Regions from separate parts of the Rhizobium sp. NFACC06-2 genome, predicted to be linked through region 1. Evidence: riboswitches for the same ligand, from Rfam matches in the RefSeq annotation. Region 1 holds a riboswitch; each other region holds the start of a gene.
What was found. Region 1 has a riboswitch for thiamine pyrophosphate ahead of F3H58_RS08275 (ABC transporter permease). Riboswitches for the same ligand answer to the same signal wherever they lie in the genome.

Region 1 (3,259 bases):
CAGCGACGGCGAGAGCGAGAAGTTGACGTTGATGAGTTCGACATCGTCCTTCGTCAGACCGTCCTTTTCCAGCATGCGCTTCAGCATGGCATCCTCGAAGCCGGAAACGGAAAAGCCGACCTTCTTGCCCTTCAGGTCTTTCAGGCTCTTGATCGGGCCATCGGCCAGAACGGTGACGGTGTTGAGCGGGGTTTCGACCAGCGTGCCGAAACGCACGAGCGGCAGGCCGGCATCGTGATCGAGATAGAGGTTCGGTTGGTAGTGCACGCCTATATCGGCCTGTTTGGCCGAGACGAGACGCGGCACGGCGGAGGGGTCTGCGGGCGGAACCAGTTCCACCTCTAGCCCCGCATCGGCAAACAGGCCGCGTTCCTTGGCGATCACCATCGGCGCATGATCGGGGTTCACGAACCATTCGAGCAACACGGTCAGCTTGTCTGCCGCATGCGATTGCATAGGTGAAAGTACGCTTGCCGCCGCGACGACGAGGGAAAGAAGAGTTCGTCTCATGGTACCGAAAGTCTCCGTAAAGATCTGAAAGGAATGGTGTGTTCTGTTTCCTTGGCCCAGGGGGTCAGATTGGCGGTCACCCGGTCGACAATGAGCCGCAGTAGCACCGCAATGATGGCGAGAATGGCCATGGCGGCGAACATGATGTCGGTCTGCATGCGGGCATTGGACTGGATCATCACGAACCCAAGCCCGGCCGATGCGCCCACCCATTCGCCGATGACGGCGCCGAGCGGGGCGAGCGGCGCGGCAACCCTGAGACCGGAAATGAGCGAGGGCAGCGCCAGCGGCACACGCAACCGGGTGAGGATCTGCCAGTGGCTCGCCTCCGTCAGCGAGGCGGCGTCGAGGATGGCGCGATCGGTGCGGTTGAGCCCGTCAGTGAAAGCGGAGGTCACAGGGAAGAAGATGATGATCGTCGTCATGACCACTTTCGAAGCCATGCCGAAACCGAACCAGAGGACGAGGATGGGGGCGAGCACGAAGACCGGAAAGGCCTGCAACACCAGAACCATGGGCCAGACGAGGCGGCCGAGGCGCGGGATGGCGGCAATCGTGAAAGCGACGAGAATGCCGGCGGTGATGCCCGCCGCAAGCCCCAGCGCCATTTCACCGAGCGTTATCAGCGCCTGCCCGAACAGGAAGCCAGGCTGGCGCCAGAAAGCGCCGACAACATAGGCGGGCGATGGCAGGATGTAGCGGGGCGGTGAAAACAGCCACGTTCCCGCCTGCCAGAAAACCAGCAGAAGACCGACACCGTTTAGCGCATGGGTGGCACGCATCAGCCGGACCTCAGACGCAGACGCACCGTGTGCGAAGGGCGGAAGGGTTCAGCATCATCATTCGTCTCCAGATGTGACAATCTCGGAGATCAGGCAAAGCGGAGAAGAGAAAGGGCAGCGCCTCCTGGCGCGGCAGTTCCGTTCCTACGCCGGCATGACCCGGATCAGGTTCAAGGGTCCGGCTCATCGCCATCTCAGCACCGTTCGGTGCTCCCCTCGGAAGAGTTTGTTTTGTAGGTCAAGTTTCATAAATGTCAACGTCCCGCCGCCGATCCGTCGTCAGGCGTGATCGTGAATGCCTGAACGGCCTCGCGCTGGTGCGCATCTCCCATTGGCGTATTAGTTATTAAGGAAATTAGATTTATCGAAAATTAGTTATCTCTTGAAACTGCCTTTCAATATTGTTCGGCTAACTTTCGCTCCGGGGAAAAGTTCCGGGGGCGAATTTGAAGAACATCTGGCAGGATAAATCGGGAAATTTCGGCATTCTCAGCGCCCTATTGATGGTGCCGCTGATTGGGGCCGCCGGCGTGGCCCTTGATATAACGCGTGGCATGGCCGTCAAATCGGACCTGCAGATGGCGGCGGATGCCGCGGCGCTTGCGGTGGTTGCCGATACGTCGTCGAGCGTTCACAAGGCAAAGGAAATGTCGGGCGACGGTGTCATTTCGCTTGGCACTGATGAAGCCTCCGCATTCTTTGAAAGCAACGAGCGGGCCAATCCCGACTACAAGCTCCTGTCTCTTGACGTGTCGGTGATCAAGCACGGTAATGCCATCGAATCCTCGGTCAATTTCACGGCATCCGTCGGCACCACGCTTTCACGGATACTCGGAGAGGATCTGATCACCATTTCGGGCAAGGCGACGGCAAAATACGAGACGGAAACATTCAGCGACTTCTATGTCCTTCTGGATAACACCCCCTCGATGGGTGTCGGCGCGACGCCAACCGACGTTGCCACCATGGTAGCCAATACAAGCGACAAATGCGCTTTCGCCTGTCACATCGTGAAAAACGGGGTGGTCGATACAAATAGCTATTACTACAAAGCCAAAAGCCTCGGGGTCACGACGCGCATCAATGTGGTGGCGCAGGCCACGGCAAGCCTGATGGATACGGCGAAGTCCATGCGCAAAAGCAGCAATCAATATCGTATGGCGGTTTACTCCTTCGGAGAGAAAGCGGAAGATACGAAGCTGCTCGAAGTCGTTCCCTTGACCTCGGATCTGGCGACCGCGAAGAAGAAAGCCGCTGAAGTCGACCTGATGTCGATCCCCAAGCAGGGGTTCAACAACGACCAGCAGACCGATTTTGACCGGGCACTGACCCAGATTGGCGACAGGATCGGCAGTTCGGGCACTGGTGCAAGTTCAGCCAGCCCCGAAAAGATCGTCTTCTTCGTGTCAGACGGCGTCGGCGATAGCTACAAGCCATCCGCCTGCACCAAAAAAACGACCAGCGGCCGCTGCCAGGAACCGATCGATATCAAATATTGCACGAAGCTGAAGGAAAAGGGTTTTCGCATCGCCGTGCTTTATACCACCTATCTGCCGCTGCCGACCAATGACTGGTACAATAGCTGGATCGCGCCCTTTCAGCCGGAAATCGGTGCACGCATGCAGCAATGCGCTTCGCCGGGCCTGTTCTTCGAGGTCAGCCCATCGCAGGGCATCAGCGATGCAATGACCGCCCTTTTCAAAAAGGCCATCACATCACCCCGCCTGACGGGGTGATGGCAGGGACGATCTCGGCCATCTTTCAGCCGATGGTACGAAGCTCTTCAAACAGCGGCCGATGGCAGCTATCTGCACGATAGAACACCGCCGGCTCGCCGAGCGGCGCTTCGACGGTGACGTCCTGTCCGCCGGGAGAGTGCACGCCGCTCCACAGGTGCACCCATTCGCCGTCGCCCGGAAGATAGAGCGAGCGTTGCGTTTCGCCCGCTTTCCAGACCGGCGCGACGA
Region 2 (3,259 bases), on a different contig from region 1:
TTCTGATGCTGGACGAACCGACCAACCATCTCGATTTGCCCACCATCGAATGGCTTGAAAGCGAGCTGCAGCAGACGCGCAGCGCGCTGGTGCTGATTTCCCATGACCGGCGTTTTCTCGAAAAGGTCTCAACCTCGACCGTCTGGCTGGATCGTGGCCAGTCGCGCCGTCTCAATCGCGGTTTTGCCCATTTCGAGGAATGGCGCGACAAGGTGCTGGAAGAAGAAGAGTTGGAGCAGCACAAGCTCGGTAAGGCCATCGAGCGCGAAGAGCACTGGATGCGTTATGGCGTGACCGCAAGGCGCAAGCGCAACATGCGCCGCGTCGGCGAGCTTCAGGCCATGCGTGCGGAATATCGCGGCCACAAGGGACCTCAGGGCACGGTGCAGGCGACCGTTACCGAAGGACGTGAATCCGGCAAGCTGGTCATCGAGGCCGAGGCCATCACCAAGGCTTACGGCGAGCGCGTGATCGTCGCGCCGTTTTCGCTGCGCGTCCATCGCGGCGATTGCATCGGCTTCGTCGGCCCGAATGGAGCCGGTAAAACCACGCTTCTGAAGATGCTCACCGGCCAGCTGGAGCCCGATAGCGGCACGGTGAAGCTCGGCACCAATCTGGAAATCGCGACGCTCGACCAGAAACGCGAGGATCTCAATCCCAACGATACGCTCGCGCATTATCTGACCGATGGCCGCGGCGAAAATCTGCTGGTCAACGGCGAATTGAAGCATGTGACGGGCTACATGAAAGACTTTCTGTTCCAGCCGGAACAGGCTCGCACGCCGATCCGTAACCTTTCCGGCGGCGAGCGCGCGCGCCTTATTCTGGCACGCATTCTGGCGCGGCCGACCAATCTTCTGATCCTCGACGAGCCGACCAACGATCTGGATATCGAAACGCTCGATCTGCTGCAGGAAATCGTTGCGGGCTTTTCCGGCACTGTTATCCTCGTCAGCCACGACCGCGATTTCCTCGACCGCACCGTCACCTCCACCATCGCGCCCGTCAATCCGGATCAGCCGGACGGACGATGGATCGAATATGCCGGTGGCTATTCGGACATGATGGCGCAGCGCAAGGGTGCGGCCGAAGAAAAACGCAAGGCTGAGAAACAGGAAAAGGCGAAGGCCGCACCTTCGGCCTCTGCATCGCAGGATCCTTCAAAGGCCAAGGGCAAGCTTTCCTTCAAGCAGAAATTCGCGCTCGAAAATCTTCCGAAGGAGATGGAAAAGGCGCAAAGCGAAATCGCAAAACGCGAGCAGCGCATGGCCGATCCGGAGCTTTTCACAAAGGACCCGGCGGCCTTCAACACACTCGCGCAGGAAATGTCGAAGCTGCGCGACAAGCTGGAGGCCATGGAAGAAGAATGGCTGGAACTGGAAATGCTGCGCGAGGAACTGGAGGGCTGAAGGCAATCAGTTCCCCGTTTGACCGGTCCTCCTTCGGCCTTTGACAGAAAGGCAGAATTGCCGTTCTATGCCGGCGTTCGTTTGGAGGAGTTGTGAAAATGCGCATGATTTTCGTCAATCTGCCGGTCAAGAATATCGAGACATCAAGGAACTTCTTCACTGCTCTCGGTTTCAGCTTCAACCCGGAATATTCGGATGACCGCACGCTCTGCATGATCGTGGAAGAGAATATCTTCGTGATGCTTCTCCAGGAGGGACGTTTCCGCGATTTCATCAACGGCGACATTGCCGACGCGACCCGAACCACCGAGGTTCTGACCTGTCTTTCCGCCGGAAGCAGGGAGGAAATCGACCGGATGATCGCCACGGCGCTTGCTTCCGGCGGCAGCGGCTGGAAGCCTGTTCAGGACCATGGCTTCATGTATGCCGGCAGCTTTCAGGATCCCGACGGGCACGTCTGGGAACTGGTGCATATGACGGAACAGGGCTGACCTCGGCCATCTTGCCAATAAGGGACGGCGGGACTACACCATCATCTTGATCTAACGGGGTGTCTTTTGCGCTTGGGTGCAAAAGGCTGAGAGGCTTGCCAACCCGAAGAACCTGATCCGGTTCATACCGGCGGAGGGATTAGACGGCTTTAACGCAGGCGGCTATTTCCCGATCGTTTTTTTGAGGAGATACCCGTGCGCCGTCGTCTTTTCCTGAATTCTCTCTTTGCCGCCTCGCTGTTTCTGCCCGGTCTTGCCGTCGCACAGGATAGACAGGAACTGACCGTCTACACCTATGAAAGCTTCGTTTCCGAATGGGGTCCCGGTCCCAAGGTGAAGGAGGCCTTCGAGAAGGTTTGCAACTGCACGGTCAATTTCGTCGGCGTGGCCGATGGCGTGGCGCTGCTCAATCGTCTGAAGCTTGAAGGGGCGGGGTCCAAGGCGGATGTCGTGCTTGGCCTCGACACCAATCTTGTCGCGGAAGCAAAACAGACCGGTCTATTCGATGTCAGCGGCATCGATGCATCGGCGGCCAAAGTGCCGGGCGGCTACACGGACGATGTTTTCATTCCCTATGATTACGGCCATTTCGCTGTCATCTATGATACGCAGACGGTGAAAAGCCCGCCGACGAGCCTGAAAGACCTCGTGGAAGGCGACCCCTCGCAGAAAGTCGTCATTCAGGATCCGCGCACCTCCACGCCGGGGCTTGGCCTTCTGCTATGGGTGAAATCGGTTTACGGCGATAAGGCCCCGGAGGCCTGGGAAAAGCTCAGGAAGCGCATTCTCACCGTTACGCCGGGCTGGTCGGAATCCTATGGCCTCTTCACCAAGGGTGAGGTGCCGATGGTGCTCTCCTACACCACCTCGCCCGCCTATCACATGGTCGCTGAAAAAACGGATCGTTATCAGGCCGCCGCCTTTTCCGAAGGACATTACATCCAGATCGAGGTTTCCGGTCTCCTCAAAAACGCGCCGCACAAGGAACTGGCAAAGCAGTTCCTGGCTTTCACGCTGACATCCGGTTTTCAGGATGCCATTCCGGAAAATAACTGGATGATGCCGGTTGCGGCAACCTCGAAGCCCTTGCCGGAGGCGTTTTCGAAACTCGTGGTGCCGCAGAAGACTTTTCTGATGGATCCGGAAGAGGTGGCGAAGAACCGCAAGGCATGGATCGATGAATGGCTTGCCGCCATGAGCATGAATTGAGGAAGAGGCACACCCGCGCATGATGCTGCGTCGCGATTACCGGCGGTCGATCATTTTCGGAACGGCGGCTTTTGCCGCCGTTTTCCTGTTCATGGCGCTCGCGGCTGCGGCTCTCCTGTCCTTTGATGCCGGCGCGTCCGCTGCCGGCAT
Region 3 (3,259 bases), on a different contig from region 1:
TGTGAACCAGCAGGAGATTGGCGGAATTGCCGAGAATGCGGTCGTTGGAAATCATCAGCCGGGCAGAGTGTGCGTCGCGCAGGTGTCGGCCCAGGCTATAGGGCGTGCCATTCTTGTAACCCATGATGCCGCAGACCAGCATGGCGTGATCGATGATCTCCAGAATGGTCTCCGAAGAGCAGATCTTCACATTGTTCATGGCGACGGCAAAGGCCATGGACATCAGCTTTTCCGGGTCGCTCTTGGTGTCTTCGTAAGCCTTGATGCCGGCGATGATGTTGGATTTGACGACCTGCAGCTTGGTGGAAACCTCGGCAAGGCGGATCGCGCCCGGAGGGGCGGTGCCGGGCGATTTCCGCGCCGCGGCCCTGACGAATGACTGGGCGCGCAACACCGCATCCGAGGCGATGCCATACCAGACGGCGCTCCAGAGAAGATGCGAGCTTGCCAGCATGGATTGTGCGGCGATTTCCGCGAAAGGCTTCGGGAATATCTGCGCCGCCGGTGCTTCGCCACGAAACAGGAAGCCATCCGAACAGGTGCCGCGCATGCCAAGCGTATCCCACACATGGGTCTTTTCGAGCGTGTACTGGTTTTTCAGAAAGACCGTCATCACCTGATCGGCGGGCGCGGCATCCTTGTGGGCACGCGAGGTGATGAGGATCGCATCGGCATTGCTGCCATAGGAAATGACGGTGGCGTCCTTTTCCAGCCGGCAGAAATCGCCTTCGACTTCGATTGCACAGATGGAGTTGCGCAGATTGCCGCCAATGCCGCCTTCGGTGGTGGCGGAGCCGAGCAGAAGCTGTTCGCTGGCGATGCGGCTCATGAAGCCGGCATGCCATGCGCTCGTCTCGCCGTGTTCCACCAGGCTGGATGCCTTGATATGGTGCATGGCGAAAATCATCGCGGTTGCTGAACAGGCCTGGCCGAGCCGGGCGCAGATATCGGCGATTTCCTGTAAGGAAGCGCTTTCGCCGCCTAGCGAAGAGGGGACCTGGATGCCGAGCAGGCGTTCCTGTCGCAGCGCATCAACGGCTTCCTGCGGAAAGCGGCCGGTGACATCCACCTCATCCGCGTGTTTGGCGGCAATTGCCGCGACACGGCCCGCGCGCGCGGACAGCGTTTCATCCTGCGGCGCTACGGTGACGTTCATCAGGCTGCCTCTTTACCATCCAGAATGAGCTTAACGGTGTCTTCAATGGCCTTGATGCTCGCAAAGGACTTGCGGTTCAGCAGATTGTCGGGGAATTCGATATCGAATGCTTCTTCGATGCCGAGCATCAATTGCACCGATGCAAAGGAAGAAAGGCCCGCCGCATAAAGATCGGCTTCATCTGCAATCGTATCGACAGGGGTTGGAAGCTGGCCGAATTTGGCCAGTATTTCACGAATAGTCGCGTTCATTCCGACGTATCTCCCATGAATTTCACATCAGGATGGTTTGTGCTTATCGTTACGTTGCAAACGATAATATTCGCCTAAACCGTTAGGTTAATTACAACTAACGGCAGCATGCGCCATTCCCGCACCTTTGCCAAGCATGGATCGTCGGCCTTGACAAATGCCGGTCGGTGTTTTTTGCTGTGGCCATTCACCAGGGGTGTCCCGTCAAGGGGCTGAGATTCTGCTTTCATGCGCAGTGACCCGTTGAACCTGATCCAGTTCATACTGGCGTAGGGACGGTGCAAAGACCGAAGGTCGGCTGGCGTGTGCATTGCGCTGTCGGCGCTGCGGTATTTTCCATCATTCCGGCTCGAACTGGGTCTCCACTGTCAAACTTTGGAGCCTCAAGATGAATATCGCTGCCAAGAATATCCCGTTGTCGGTTACTACGGGGCCGCATGCCGCCTCTACCAAAATCCACAAAGCCGGCATTTTACATCCCCATATCCGCGTGCCGATGCGCGAGATCGCCGTTCATCCGACGGCGGGTGAACCGCCGGTGACGGTTTACGATTCCTCCGGTCCCTATACTGATCCTTCGCATACCGTTTTGATTGAAAAGGGTCTGCCGCGTCTGCGTCATGACTGGATCGTGGCGCGCGGCGATGTCGAGGCCTATGACGGCCGGCACGTCAAGCCGGAGGATAACGGCTTTGCCACCGGCGAACGCCTGACGCCTGAATTTTCCGTGCGCCACCAGCCGCTCAGAGCCACGGCCGGTAAAGCCGTGACCCAGCTTGCCTATGCGCGGGCCGGCATCATCACACCGGAAATGGAATTCATCGCCATCCGCGAAAATCTCGGGCGCGAGGCGGCCAGGGAAAAGCTTGTGCGTGACGGCGAGAGTTTCGGGGCGCATATCCCTGACTACGTCACGGCGGAATTCGTGCGTCAGGAAGTGGCGGCCGGCCGCGCCATCATCCCTGCCAATATCAATCATTCGGAACTTGAGCCGATGATCATCGGCCGCAATTTTCTCGTCAAGATCAATGCCAATATCGGCAATTCCGCCGTTACCTCCTCCATGGCGGAAGAGGTGGAGAAAATGGTCTGGGCGATCCGCTGGGGTGCGGATACCGTCATGGACCTGTCTACCGGTCGCAACATCCACAATATCCGCGAATGGATCATCCGCAATTCGCCGGTGCCGATCGGCACGGTGCCGCTTTATCAGGCGCTTGAGAAGGTCAACGGCATTGCCGAAGACCTGAACTGGGAAGTGTTCCGCGATACGCTGATCGAACAGGCGGAGCAGGGTGTGGATTATTTCACCATCCATGCTGGCGTGCGGCTGCATTACATCCCGCTCACCGTCAACCGCGTCACCGGCATCGTCTCGCGCGGCGGCTCGATCATGGCCAAGTGGTGTCTGCATCACCACAAGGAAAGCTTCCTCTATGAGCATTTCGACGAGATTTGCGACATTTGCCGCGTTTACGACGTCTCCTTCTCGCTGGGCGATGGCTTGCGTCCCGGCTCGATTGCCGACGCCAATGACGCCGCACAATTCGCGGAGTTGGAGACGCTCGGTGAGCTGACGCAGATCGCCTGGGCGAAGGATTGCCAGGTGATGATCGAAGGCCCCGGCCATGTGCCGATGCACAAGATCAAGGAGAATATGGACAAGCAGTTGAAGACCTGCGGTGAGGCGCCTTTCTATACGCTCGGGCCGCTCACCACCGATATCGCGCCGGGTTACGACCACATCACCTCCGGCATCGGTGCGGCGATGATCGGCTGGTTCGGCACCGCGATGCTCTGCTACGTCACGCCCAAGGAACATCTCGGCCTGCCTGACCGTAACGACGTGAAG

Region 2: it holds a riboswitch for thiamine pyrophosphate, as region 1 does, so the genes downstream of both, thiB (thiamine ABC transporter substrate binding subunit) here and F3H58_RS08275 (ABC transporter permease) in region 1, are expected to answer to the same signal.
Region 3: it holds a riboswitch for thiamine pyrophosphate, as region 1 does, so the genes downstream of both, thiC (phosphomethylpyrimidine synthase ThiC) here and F3H58_RS08275 (ABC transporter permease) in region 1, are expected to answer to the same signal.

Annotation. Positions count from the first base shown of each region.
Region 1 covers NZ_FMVA01000003.1:304,646-307,904, forward strand. The annotation lists gene F3H58_RS08270 (ABC transporter substrate-binding protein) at 1-510, opposite strand, end outside; gene F3H58_RS08275 (ABC transporter permease) at 507-1,292, opposite strand; TPP riboswitch at 1,417-1,519, opposite strand; gene F3H58_RS08280 (pilus assembly protein TadG-related protein) at 1,739-3,028, shown strand; gene F3H58_RS08285 (alpha-glucosidase) at 3,054-3,259, opposite strand, start outside.
Region 2 covers NZ_FMVA01000004.1:196,858-200,116, forward strand. The annotation lists gene F3H58_RS09740 (ABC-F family ATP-binding cassette domain-containing protein) at 1-1,409, shown strand, start outside; gene F3H58_RS09745 (VOC family protein) at 1,508-1,900, shown strand; TPP riboswitch at 1,946-2,056, shown strand; gene thiB (thiamine ABC transporter substrate binding subunit) at 2,096-3,109, shown strand; gene thiP (thiamine/thiamine pyrophosphate ABC transporter permease ThiP) at 3,129-3,259, shown strand, end outside.
Region 3 covers NZ_FMVA01000004.1:355,998-359,256, forward strand. The annotation lists gene F3H58_RS10470 (acyl-CoA dehydrogenase family protein) at 1-1,156, opposite strand, end outside; gene F3H58_RS10475 (acyl carrier protein) at 1,156-1,407, opposite strand; TPP riboswitch at 1,590-1,701, shown strand; gene thiC (phosphomethylpyrimidine synthase ThiC) at 1,796-3,259, shown strand, end outside.